3 regions of the Erwinia sp. AnSW2-5 genome follow, and region 2 is predicted to be linked to each of the others. Evidence: predicted binding sites of a transcription regulator. Region 2 holds the regulator's gene; each other region holds the start of a gene.
The links. Region 2 encodes PurR, which represses purine synthesis genes. Its sites were predicted from a motif close to CANGCAAACGTTTGCNTG; they were not measured.
Positions count from the first base shown of each region.

Region 1 (4,178 bases), on a different contig from region 2:
AACTTTGGCTTCTCGCTGACCAAATCCGGGTTGTGGACCGCGGTCACGGTCGTCGGGATGACCTTCGGTATCTGGCTATTTGGTTTGCTGGCTGACCGTTTCTCCCGCTGGAAAATCTTCCTGCTGTATCAGTTTGGCGCAGTGGTGATGGTGGTGGTTTACGCTCAGTTGCGCGATCCGACGACCATGCTGTTTACCGGGGCGCTGATGGGCATGTTTGTGAATGGCATGATTGGCGGTTACGGTGCGCTGATTTCTGACACCTATCCCGTGAAAGTGCGTGCCACGGCGCAGAACGTCTTGTTCAACCTGGGGCGTGGCGTGGGTGGATTTGGCCCGCTGGTGATTGGGCTGCTGGTCAGCCAGTGGTCGTTTACTGCGGCTATCACCATACTGGCGCTGATCTATCTGCTGGATATTGTCGCCACATTATTCCTGCTGCCGAAAAAGCAGGGTAACGATGATGCTCTGGGCGCAATTGGCTAACTGATCGGCATCCTGCGCTGAGTTCTTCAGCGCAGGATAATATGAATGTCATTCCCCCATTCCCCTTCCTGTTTTCTTTGTTTTTTTGACGATATTCATATTCTCAAAATGCTCATTAATGAAAGTTTACATATTAATGACTGTGTGGCCTTATTAGTCCGGTAACCGGGTTAACATATTGTGGTATTGCTTTTTATTTTTGATTTTATATTGTTTACAGTGCTTAAAAAAATAGATATTCTCGACGCCGGTAAATGATTTTTATTTTTTTCTCAATTGAGACGATGTTTCCCCCTCTTTATTATTATCCATTTCGATTCTGGTGTAGTCCGCGCTGGAAATATCAACTGCTCACCAGGGTGGGGTCGGTACTGGCAGCGCTGATAACAACGCAGGTATGCGATTCCTCCTCGCCGTGAATATAATTAATATAGCGACAAGGAACAATGCATAGCGGGTAATTAACGCTATCATTAATATATTAAAAATGAGAAGAAGTAAAACAGCGCTTCAGCTAAAGAAGCAAGAGGCATTTCGAACGCTGGCTTTGATCTGCCAGAGAATCGCGACCAGTCCAAAAGAGGGCGCGCATTTATCCGATCCCACACTGTGGCCTAAAACCAGAGAGTTGGCTGACAATTGTGGTGAGAGTATCTATATGATGCGAAATATTCTTTTACAGCTGGTAGATGAAGGAAAGATTATTAAACATGCTTCACTGCTGTCAAATTCATTACGCTGGTATATCAATGAGGGGGACGGTATTTGATTTTTTCTATACCGCTTTTTGGCAACAGGCCGGGTTATTCCCGGCCTGCCCCATTTAGCGCGTTAGCTGCCAGCCACGTGCCTGCCATAACGCTGGCAGCAGTGCCATATCATCAAACACTGTCACCAGTGGATGGTCGATAACCGGATTATGCGCATCTACGCAGTAATAGAATACCGGGATACCGGCGGCGATACCTGCTTTTGCGCCCGCTTCAGAATCATCGACAAGGATACAGCGCTCAATCGGTACGCCCATCTGTTTGGCTGCGTGGTACATCAATTCCGGGTCGGGCTTCCAGTGCTCAATGTCATAGCCGCTATATAAGCGATCCCTAAAGAAGGAGAGCATGCCGGTCAGGCCGAGCGAATGCTGCATTTTGGGGACGGTACCGTTAGAGACGACACAGGCCGGAACCGTCACTTTTTCCAGCAATGCCTTTGCGCCCTGAATCGGTTTAAGCTCCAGGTCGAAAAGGCGAGCCACTTCCTTGCGGTAAGCCGGTTCCAGCACGTCAACAGGGGTCGTCAGCCTGTGTTGCTGGCAGACATCCGCGATGATGTCGTACAGTTTTACCCCTTTGTACTTCTCGAACATCTCCTGCAGCGACAGCGTGGCACCAAACTGTGCGAAGGTGTTGACGTAGGCCTGGGTACAGAGCATTTCGCTGTCGACCAGCGTTCCGTCACAATCGAAAAAAATGCATTCCACGGTCATCCTGATTCCTTAAGTCCAGAGGGTGGATACCCGATAGTAGCGCGAAGCGGGGTGAATCATGTCAATTACTGTTAACGGTTGTGATAAGACGGGTAAAACAGCGCAATCGGTTGCGAAAAAACCGAGTGATCGGCATCCCAAAATCATAATTTTGGGGTAGGATAACGGCCGACAACTTTTCTCCGTTCTGGAAACACATAATGACGAATCCCGGTCTGTTACAACGGATTTTTAAATTGCAGGAGCATGGCACCACCGTCCGTACCGAGGTGATTGCTGGTTTCACCACTTTTCTGACGATGGTGTATATCGTTTTTGTTAACCCGCAGATCCTCGGCGTGGCTGGCATGGACACGCAGGCGGTCTTTGTTACCACCTGTCTGATTGCCGCTTTCGGCAGTATTTTGATGGGCCTGGTCGCGAACCTGCCGGTGGCACTGGCTCCTGCAATGGGCCTGAACGCCTTCTTTGCCTTCGTGGTTGTGGGGGCGATGGGTATTTCCTGGCAGATTGGGATGGGCGCGATTTTCTGGGGGGCTGTTGGCCTGCTGTTGCTGACAATCTTCCGCGTGCGTTACTGGATGATTGCCAATATCCCACTGAGTCTGCGTGTGGGCATCACGGCGGGTATTGGCCTGTTTATCGCGATGATGGGGCTGAAAAATGCCGGTATTATCGTGGCCAACGAAGCCACACTGGTGACGGTGGGTAACCTGACCTCGCACAGCGTACTGCTGGGCGCGCTGGGCTTCTTTATTATCGCCATCCTTGCATCCCGCAATATCCATGCGGCCGTGCTGGTGTCGATCGTCGTGACCACCCTGATTGGCCTGGCGATTGGCGATGTGAAATATACCGGTATCTTCTCAGCGCCGCCTTCGGTGACCTCCGTTCTGGGGCAGGTTAACCTGAAAGATTCACTGAACGTTGGCATGGCCGGGATCATCTTCTCCTTTATGCTGGTTAACCTGTTTGACTCCTCCGGGACGTTAATTGGTGTGACGGATAAAGCGGGCCTGACCGATGAGAGTGGCAAGTTCCCACGTATGAAGCAGGCGCTGTATGTCGACAGCATCAGTTCCGTTGCCGGCTCATTTATTGGTACTTCTTCCGTGACGGCCTACATTGAAAGCTCATCCGGCGTGTCCGTGGGCGGTCGTACCGGCCTGATGGCGGTTGTCACGGGCGTGCTGTTCCTGCTGGTGATGTTCCTGTCACCGCTGGCGGGTATGGTGCCTGCCTACGCAGCAGCCGGTGCGCTGATCTACGTGGGCGTGCTGATGACCTCAAGCCTGGCGCGTGTGAAGTGGGATGATCTGACCGAAGCGGTTCCGGCGTTTGTGACGGCGGCGATGATGCCCTTCAGCTTCTCAATCACCGAAGGTATTGCACTGGGCTTCATCTCTTACTGCGTGATGAAGCTGGGAACGGGCCGCTGGCGTGAAATCAGCCCGTGCGTGATTGTGGTCGCATTACTGTTTGTACTGAAAATCGTGTTTATCGACGCGCATTAATCTGACTAACGGGTGGTGGTAACGCCACCTGTTTTACGATCAGGAGTGGTAGAGCGGCTTTTCCGCAGGCAGACTGGTCAGGCGCAGCGTACGTGGCCCCAGATTGTGCGCATAAACGTTAAAATCCCGCAGTGACTCCCAGCCATCTTCCCCGTTATATTCCCACAAACGTAATCTGTCCGTGCCTGGCGATAACGCACAGGACCACACCAGCAATGGCTCAACATCACACAGCGCCTGAATATCTGGCCAGGTGACGGATCGCAGTCGGCCAGATGCCGGGTGTAAGCGCAGTGAGTCCTTTCCGGCATCCCCTTCGCCGGTGAGTTTTAGAATGCTTTGGCGTAGCGTCCAGAGCTGCGTAGACGCCTCTATTGGATCGTTCTGCGCATTGATCCACGCTTTCTCTCCCGATGACAGGCACTCAAAATGATGTTCCATCGTCTGACGGCTGTGTGCGCGGACAATTTCCATATCCAGCCCGGCGCGGCCCCTTTCCTCAGCTAACACCACGCCGACCATGTTACCCGCGTAGGCCAGGCTAAAATCAGGGAGTTCTGGATCAGCAAAACAGGGGCGTCCGCTGGCGGTGGTGATCAATTCGGGCAAAAGGGGGATGCCATACACGCGCAGCATCAGCTCTGCCAGCAGGCTGCGAGCGGCCAGATAGCGGGCACGACGTTTCTCGGAAA
Region 1 is NZ_JBJGXA010000036.1:47,798-51,975, forward strand. It holds gene ACFL9S_RS20645 (MFS transporter) at 1-486, shown strand, start outside; gene yieH (6-phosphogluconate phosphatase) at 1,310-1,972, opposite strand; gene ACFL9S_RS20655 (NCS2 family permease) at 2,173-3,486, shown strand; gene ACFL9S_RS20660 (4'-phosphopantetheinyl transferase family protein) at 3,526-4,178, opposite strand, start outside.
Region 1: ACFL9S_RS20655 (NCS2 family permease) is a predicted target of PurR. The motif match lies at 2,072-2,089, and genes of this name have one in related genera.

Region 2 (4,178 bases):
AGCCGCCTACCAGCTCACCGTCCACCCACAGCTGTGGGAACGTTGGCCAGTTGGCATATTTTGGCATTTCTGCACGGATGTCCGGGTTCAGCAGAATATCAACGTACGCGAAGCGCTCGCCACAAGCAGATAACGCCTGAACAGCCTGAGCAGAGAAACCGCAGCTTGGCAGTTTCGGAGAACCTTTCATGTACAGCAGAATAGGGTTTTCAGCGATCTGGCGTTGAATTTTTTCAACAGTACTCATAAATATCTTCCTCAATACGATACATCGTGTGTAGGCTGGGCGCAGCCTGCTTATTGTAGCGATTCTGCCCTGGCGATGAAAATGACATTTTCACATGCGAGAAAGGTGAAAATGCGACCAATAGACAAAACAGGGAAACAAAATAACATTTTCTTATCATCACTGCTGCACCTGTTATGACCTGCTTCGGTTTTATTGCTGAGTTAACCAGCTGATTGTGCTCAATATTACATCATTTCCTTGATCTGTATTATTGAAACAAAAAAGACCTTACCCTTTGTTAAGAAGTTAGATTAGAATTGGCCCAACCTTCTGCATAACCGCAGAAATCTCTTTTCTGACCGCGTTGCTGTCTTTTGTAGCGCACAAACTGTTAATGGGAACGATGCGTTTACTCATCACGCTCTTCATACTGGCTTTCACCCAGTTGTTTTTCAACATGGCGCACGCATCGCCACATACCCCTATTAATGCAAAACAGCAAAAAGCCGACAGCAACACTGCGCGTGTAGATGACCGCCGTAAGCGCCGCCCGGTAAAAGCCACCTCGACCAAAAAAATCAAAGAACCTGCCAGTAAAAAAGCCAAAGAAATTGTTAAAAAAGAGTCCTCTAAATCAGCCGGGCTCCTGCTGGCAAAAAAACTGAAAGAGAAAGAGAAGAAAAAAACCAGCGCAGCGGCCCCCGTGCGTAATGCGAAAGTGGAAAAGAAAGCACTGAGCAAAAAGCTTGCGGCCAGCAAAAAAGCGGACAAAAAACATTATGGTCGTCAGCGTGCAGGCAGCAAAACCGCCGAAGATGATAACGATGCACTCAACGCCCCGCTCAAACTCAGCAAAGCGCATCGCGCACGCTACCAGAAAGCGCGTGAAACGGCGATGAACAAGCTGATGGGCCAGCTTGGTAAACCTTATCAATGGGGTGGCACCTCGCCGAAAACCGGGTTCGACTGCAGTGGTCTGGTGTGGTACGCCTATAAGGATCTGGTAAAGTTTAAGATCCCGCGTACGGCCAATGAAATGTTCCATCTGCGCGATGCGGCTTCGATTAAGCGCGATCAGTTAGAGAAAGGTGACCTGGTCTTCTTCCGTATCAACGGGCGTGGCACCGCTGATCACGTTGGTGTCTATCTGGGTGGTGGGAAATTTATTCAGTCTCCACGGACCGGTAAAGATATTCAGGTCAGTGCGTTAAGCGAAGATTACTGGCAGGAACACTACATTGGTGCGCGCCGGATGATGACGCCTAAAACGATTCGATAATGCCTGAAGGTTCGGGAAGAGTTTCCTCCTCCCTGGCAAAACTTAATGCATCACAGCGGTAAAACTAAACGCAATAATCATCAACAGTGAACCCACAACGGTTAGTGCAGTCATTTTCATATCAGTGTTCATTCTCTCTCCTCAATAACCTTGTTTTTAGTAAGCCAACAGATTTTCCCACAGTTACCCGTAAAAATCTCGTTTTCTGTGCGCAGCCTTGTTAGAATTCCTCATTACGTTGCGCAACACCGTTGGCAACGTGTAAAAGCCAGCACTGCATGTCACTCTTCGGACGATTCACCCCCCTCCCGACCCTTTGAGACAGCACCTAAAATAATTCTGGTCGGGCAGGAATGGCTGTACCCAGGCAAACGTTTAACCAATTAGTTATCAAGAGATTATGATAACACCAGGAGTACGATTTTAATGGCAACAATTAAGGATGTGGCAAAGCGCGCCGGTGTTTCCACCACCACCGTGTCCCATGTGATTAACAAAACGCGCTTTGTAGCCGAAGAGACGCGCGAAGCGGTATGGGTTGCAATTAAAGAATTGCATTACTCCCCCAGCGCCGTAGCCCGAAGTCTGAAGGTCAACCACACCAAAACCATTGGCCTGCTGGCAACATCCAGTGAAGCGCCCTATTTTGCAGAGATCATTGAAGCAATAGAAAACCGCTGCTTTGCCAAAGGCTACACGTTGATTTTGGGCAATGCGCACAATGACCTGCACAAACAACAGGCCTATCTGTCAATGATGGCGCAGAAACGCGTCGATGGGCTGCTGGTGATGTGTTCAGAATATCCCGACACGCTGATTTCCATGCTGGAAGACAACCGTAATATTCCGATGGTCGTCATGGACTGGGGCGAGTCGCGCGGTGATTTCACGGATACCGTGCTTGATAATGCTTTTGAGGGCGGTTACCTGGCCGGGCGTTATCTGATCGAACGTGGGCACCGCGATATTGGTGCAATTCCGGGTCAGCTTGAGCGTAATACAGGCGGTGGCCGCCATGCCGGATTCCTGAAAGCACTGGCAGAAGCAGGTATCACACTGCGTGATGAATGGCTGGTGCAGGGTGACTTTGAACCTGAGTCTGGCTATCGCGCCATGCAGCAGATTTTGTCGCAAAAACAGCGCCCGACGGCCATTTTCTGTGGTGGTGATATTATGGCCATGGGCGCGATTTGCGCAGCAGATGAAATGGGTCTGCGCGTGCCGCAGGATATTTCAGTGATCGGTTATGATAACGTGCGCAACGCACGCTACTTCACGCCTGCACTGACCACTGTCCACCAGCCGAAAGAACGTCTGGGCGAAACCGCTTTTGATATGTTGCTGGACCGTATCACCAGCAAGCGCGAAGATCCGCAAACCATTGAAGTTCACCCTTCACTGATTGAGCGCCGTTCCGTTGCCGATGGTCCTTTCCGCGACTACCGCCGTTAATCGCTCAACAGCGAGGGACCGGGTTGTTCGCTCAGCCACTCTGCATTCAGGGTTTCTGTGCTGCCCAGATACTCCAGTAACCAACTCAGCGCCGGTGAGGCGCTGTGTTCAGACCAGCTGAGGTAACAGGGGCTGTCGGGAAAGGATGACGTCAGAATCACTTCTCCCAGCACGCCCTGTTGCAGCCAGGGCTGGGCAAAATGCCCCGGAACCATCCCAACACACAACCCCGCGCGCAGGCAGTCAAACGCGCTTTCCCAGTCTGGCACCACCAGTCGTCGCTGATTATCTAATGTCCATGTAGTGCGTTTCGGCAACGCACGTGAGGTGTCCTCCAACACCAGCGAGGGCCACTCACGAATTAACGTCTCACTTAACGGCCCTTGATGGCTGAGTAACGGATGCGCCGTTTTCACCACACAGCGCCAGTTAAGGCTTCCCATATCACGATAAGCAAAACGTCCTCGCACCGGGATCGCCTGAGTCGCCCCGATCGCGACATCGACGCGGCCGTCAGCCAGTGCATCCCACACACCATTGAACACTTCCGGCATGATGTGCAGCTCCATGTCGGGAAAATGCCGGTAAAAATCCACCACCAGCTGTCGGGTGCGTGCCGGGCGTACAATTCTGTCGACCGCAATATTGATTTGCCCGCGCCAGCCGTTAGCCACCTGCTGACAGCGCGTGCGGGTGACGAGCATTTTTTTGATAACAGCACGCCCCTCTTCAATGAAAACCCGCCCGGCTTCCGTTAACTCCACATCACGGTGGCGGCGTTCAAACAGACTGACGGCCAGCCACGCTTCCAACTGACGCACGGTATAACTGACAGCGGAAGGGACGCGATGAAGCTCTGCTGCCGCAGCGGTGAAGCTGCCCGTCCTCGCCACCGCGTCAACCACTTCAAGAGAATGTTCAGACCACATAGTTTGCCTTCAATATTTTTCACTGCAACCCACGAATATTAGCGTTTCACAGGCTGGTCAGCACGCGATTACACTGCACGCGTAAAAAAATTGTCTAATAAGAGTTAAAAACTATGCGTTCTAAAGGATTTATGATTTACCTTGCGCTGCTCAGCATGCTGGGCTTTCTTGCTACCGATATGTACCTTCCCGCTTTTGGCGTGATGCAACAAGATCTGCGCACCGAGGCAGGTGCCATCAGCGCCAGTCTGAGCATCTTCCTCGCCGGCTTTGCCTGCGCGCAGCTGGT
Region 2 is NZ_JBJGXA010000023.1:50,624-54,801, reverse strand. It holds gene ACFL9S_RS16040 (Grx4 family monothiol glutaredoxin) at 1-247, opposite strand, end outside; gene ACFL9S_RS16035 (C40 family peptidase) at 633-1,508, shown strand; gene ACFL9S_RS16030 (YnhF family membrane protein) at 1,551-1,628, opposite strand; gene purR (HTH-type transcriptional repressor PurR) at 1,935-2,960, shown strand; gene punR (DNA-binding transcriptional activator PunR) at 2,957-3,889, opposite strand; gene punC (purine nucleoside transporter PunC) at 4,003-4,178, shown strand, end outside.

Region 3 (4,178 bases), on a different contig from region 2:
CACTCTTCTTCCAGCAGCTCTACCTGGTGCAATAACGCCAGCAGTTTCTGACCCTGTTCCGTTGGGCGTGGCGGTACGGTTCGCACCAGCAAAGGCTGACCAAACATATTCTCAAGCTGCTTAATGCGCTGTGAGACCGCAGACTGGGTAATACAGAGCTTTTGCGCGGCACGTTCAAAGCCGCGCTCGCGGATCACTGCATCCAGCGCCTGAAGCGTTCGATAATCCGGGCGTTTCATTAATCGTTCTACTCTCTTTCAGGTGTGGTTATGCACTATGCCATAGATTGGGGGTATAGCTTACGCCACTTTACGAATCAACCACTTTGTGGGGTGTGTTCCAATCCTGTGAATCAAACCCCGTGCAGGGCGGTGATTTTCCCCCGCCTTGCTTTATACTACGCGCACACAGTGGCTCACAGGTTTTAAACATACCATGACACAAGATGAACTGAAAAAAGCTGTCGGCTGGGCAGCTCTGGATTACGTTACTCCGGGCACTATTGTTGGTGTCGGCACCGGTTCGACTGCTGCCCATTTCATTGATGCACTGGCGTCGATTAAACATCAGATTGAAGGGGCTGTCTCCAGCTCAGAAGCCTCCACGGCGAAGCTGAAAGGCTACGGCATTCATGTCTTCGACCTTAACGAGGTCGACCAGTTGGCAGTCTATGTTGACGGTGCCGATGAGATTAACGGGCAGATGCAGATGATCAAGGGCGGTGGAGCAGCGCTGACGCGCGAGAAAATTATTGCCGCCGTGGCCGATCGCTTTATCTGTATTGCGGATGCATCCAAGCAGGTCGATGTGCTGGGGCGTTTCCCTCTGCCGGTCGAAGTTATCCCGATGGCGCGTGCGTACGTTGCTCGTGAACTGGTGAAGCTTGGTGGTCAGCCGGAGTACCGTCAGAACGTGGTAACCGACAATGGAAACATTATTCTCGACGTCCATAATCTCAAGATCATTGACGCAATCCGGCTGGAAGCCGCGATTAACGCGCTGCCAGGCGTCGTGACTGTGGGCCTGTTTGGTGCCCGTGGTGCGGATGTAGCGCTGATCGGTACAGCCAACGGCGTGCAAACTATTCAGAAATGATCTGTCTGGCATCCCAGGGATGCCGGTTATTTTTATGCGAAAAACATCTTTTCTTTTGCAGGCGAAATTTAGTGACTTATGTCACATAGTGGCTGCCTGAGGCGCGATCCTCCTGAAGGTTCACGTTGCACCATGATTTTCTGTCGCAATGTTCTGTGAGCCGGGGGCACCATGCTAGAGGCCAGGCAATCGTTTGTATTGCCGCCAGCGTAGATTTTGTTATTTTGACAGAAGGCTATCTTATATCCCCACAGTTTTCCCATTGCAGCCGACAGCGATTACGCCGGTCAACGGGAACAATGATAGGGATTAAGCCACATCTGAAGTCTGCTAAATAGGGTCGGGAAATGGCAAAAGTATCACTGGAGAAAGACAAGATTAAATTCCTGCTGGTGGAAGGCGTTCACCAGAGTGCAGTTGATAATCTGCGCTCTGCTGGCTACACCAACATTGAATTTCACAAGGGCGCATTGGATAGCGAAACACTGAAAGAATCCATCCGTGATGCGCACTTTATCGGGCTGCGTTCGCGCACCAACCTCACCGAAGAGATCTTTGCTGCGGCAGAAAAACTGGTCGCCGTTGGCTGTTTCTGCATCGGGACGAACCAGGTTGATCTGAATGCGGCAGCGAAGCGTGGTATTCCGGTGTTTAACGCACCTTTCTCCAATACCCGATCCGTCGCTGAACTGGTTATCGGTGAGCTGCTGCTGATGCTGCGCGGTGTTCCTGCTGCTAATGCGAGAGCACACCGCGGTGTGTGGCATAAGCTGGCTGTCGGCTCCTATGAAGCACGCGGCAAAAAGCTGGGCATCATTGGTTACGGCCATATCGGTATGCAACTGGGCGTGCTGGCTGAGAGCCTGGGCATGCACGTGTTCTTCTACGATATTGAGAGCAAACTGCCGCTGGGTAATGCCACGCAGGTACAGCATCTCTCTGATCTGCTGAATATGAGCGATGTGGTAAGCCTGCATGTGCCTGAAACCCAGTCCACCCAGAATATGATGGGCCCGGACGAGCTGGCGCTGATGAAGCCCGGCGCGCTGCTGATCAACGCCTCACGCGGCACCGTGGTGGATATTCCTGCGCTGTGCCACGTGCTGGCCACTAAGCACCTGGCGGGCGCGGCGATTGACGTCTTCCCGGAAGAACCTGCGACCAACAGCGATCCGTTTAATTCACCACTGTGTGAGTTCGATAACGTGATCCTGACACCGCATATCGGTGGGTCGACCCAGGAAGCTCAGGAGAACATCGGTATTGAAGTAGCGGGTAAACTGGCGAAGTACTCTGACAATGGTTCTACGCTGTCAGCGGTTAACTTCCCGGAAGCCTCGCTGCCAATGCACGGTGCCAATGCCAGCCGGCTGATGCACATCCATGAGAACCGTCCGGGTGTACTGACGGCGATCAACCTGATCTTTGCAGACCAGGGCATCAACATCTCCGCTCAGTATCTGCAAACAACGCCGCAGATGGGCTACGTGGTCATCGACGTTGATGCCCCGCAGGATGTGGCTGATAAAGCACTGCAACTGATGAAGGCCATTCCTGGCACCGTCCGCGCACGTCTGCTGTACTGATTATCGTGTTGTTCATGCCTCAATTTTGAGGCATTGATTCAGCCAGATGGATAATGAGTACCCGCAAGATTTCGCGCCGCAGGAAGGCGACAACTGAACACATCCCCGGGAGCTGACTGAAGTCAGTGACCGGGGTTTGTGAGGTCAGGCAACACACCTGTGGTGTGTAAGATAAAGGGTATTACCACTGCCATATCTTTGAAGGTGTAATGAGTGCGGGAAGCGGGATATCCCACTGCTCTACCGGCAAGGTGTCCACCTGCTGACAATCATGCGCCAGACCTACCGGCATAAAGCCGTGCTGCTGCCAGTTCTGTAGCGTCCGATCGTAAAATCCGCCCCCCATCCCCAAACGTTGCCCCCCTGCATCAAACGCCACCAGTGGCACGATCAGCACATCCAGTTCGCTTAATGGCAGCAGATTACGGATATCCAGCGGCGGCTCAGGAATACGCAGACGGTTTATCTTCAGCTCGGTGTGCTCGTCGTAACGCAGAAACAGTAACTGGCCCGCCGAGAAGGGATGAAGCACCGGCAGGTAAACCTGCTGCTTTCGCTGCCACAGTTTGGCGATTAACGGTCGGGTATTGATTTCGCCATCGACGGACAGAAACAGCGCGATATTCTTCGCCTGCTGGACCGGGGCAAAATTCAGGGCATGATCGGCAACCTGCACGGCGGCGAGTTGTTGCTGTTCATCGCTAATCTCACGCCGCAAATTGCGAACGTGCTTACGGATATCCTGACGGAGCATCAATGTGGGGTTCATCACGTGGCTGACTCCATGAAATCGTACAGAAGCGTGCCAGATAGCTTAGAGAAAAATCGAATCGTTCGGGAGGGGGGAACACAAAAAAAGGGAGGTTCTCCGAGATGCCGCCGCAGGCTGTAACCCTTGAACCCATGGTTCAAGGTGAGTATGCCGTCGTAACCATCAGGCTTCTCGGACGGACCGAGCTTGCGCACAGGTTACAGAGCGTCACACTCTGTTTGGTATTAATTATCGGCTCAGGGGACGGGCCCGCTTGCAAACATCTCAGAGAATTTTTTACTTCACCGTCACTGTATCACAGGTAACGCTAAAGTGTTATTCGAACTTCGCACCGGTACGTTCAGTTATGCGACCTTGCTCAAGCAATGCTTGTTCAATGGTCTGTTGTAGCATCCGAATTCGTTGTTCCATGTTCGACGCATAGTCACGGGTTTTGACTTTTTCCTGCGCAAGTTCATGGCAAATGTTCAGTGCTGCAATGAATACCAGTTGCTCTGTATTTGTGACTCTAGTGCGAACTTTTAAGTCTTGCAACCGTTGATTGAGGTCTTCGGCAGCCAGATTCAGCGCATCTTGCTGTTCTGGCGGACAATTTACTCTTAATGAACGGCCAAAAATTTGAATATCTACCGGTTGTGCAGACATGCCACCATCCTGACTGATTACTGCGCCCGCAATCACCCTTACCGCTCAAGGGCTTGGGAGGGGCGCCACTATAACTACGC
Region 3 is NZ_JBJGXA010000031.1:56,947-61,124, forward strand. It holds gene ACFL9S_RS18435 (LysR family transcriptional regulator ArgP) at 1-239, opposite strand, end outside; gene rpiA (ribose-5-phosphate isomerase RpiA) at 436-1,095, shown strand; gene serA (phosphoglycerate dehydrogenase) at 1,443-2,681, shown strand; gene ACFL9S_RS18450 (5-formyltetrahydrofolate cyclo-ligase) at 2,863-3,450, opposite strand; RNA gene ssrS (6S RNA) at 3,543-3,727, opposite strand; gene zapA (cell division protein ZapA) at 3,769-4,098, opposite strand.
Region 3: serA (phosphoglycerate dehydrogenase) is a predicted target of PurR. The motif match lies at 1,278-1,295, and genes of this name have one in related genera.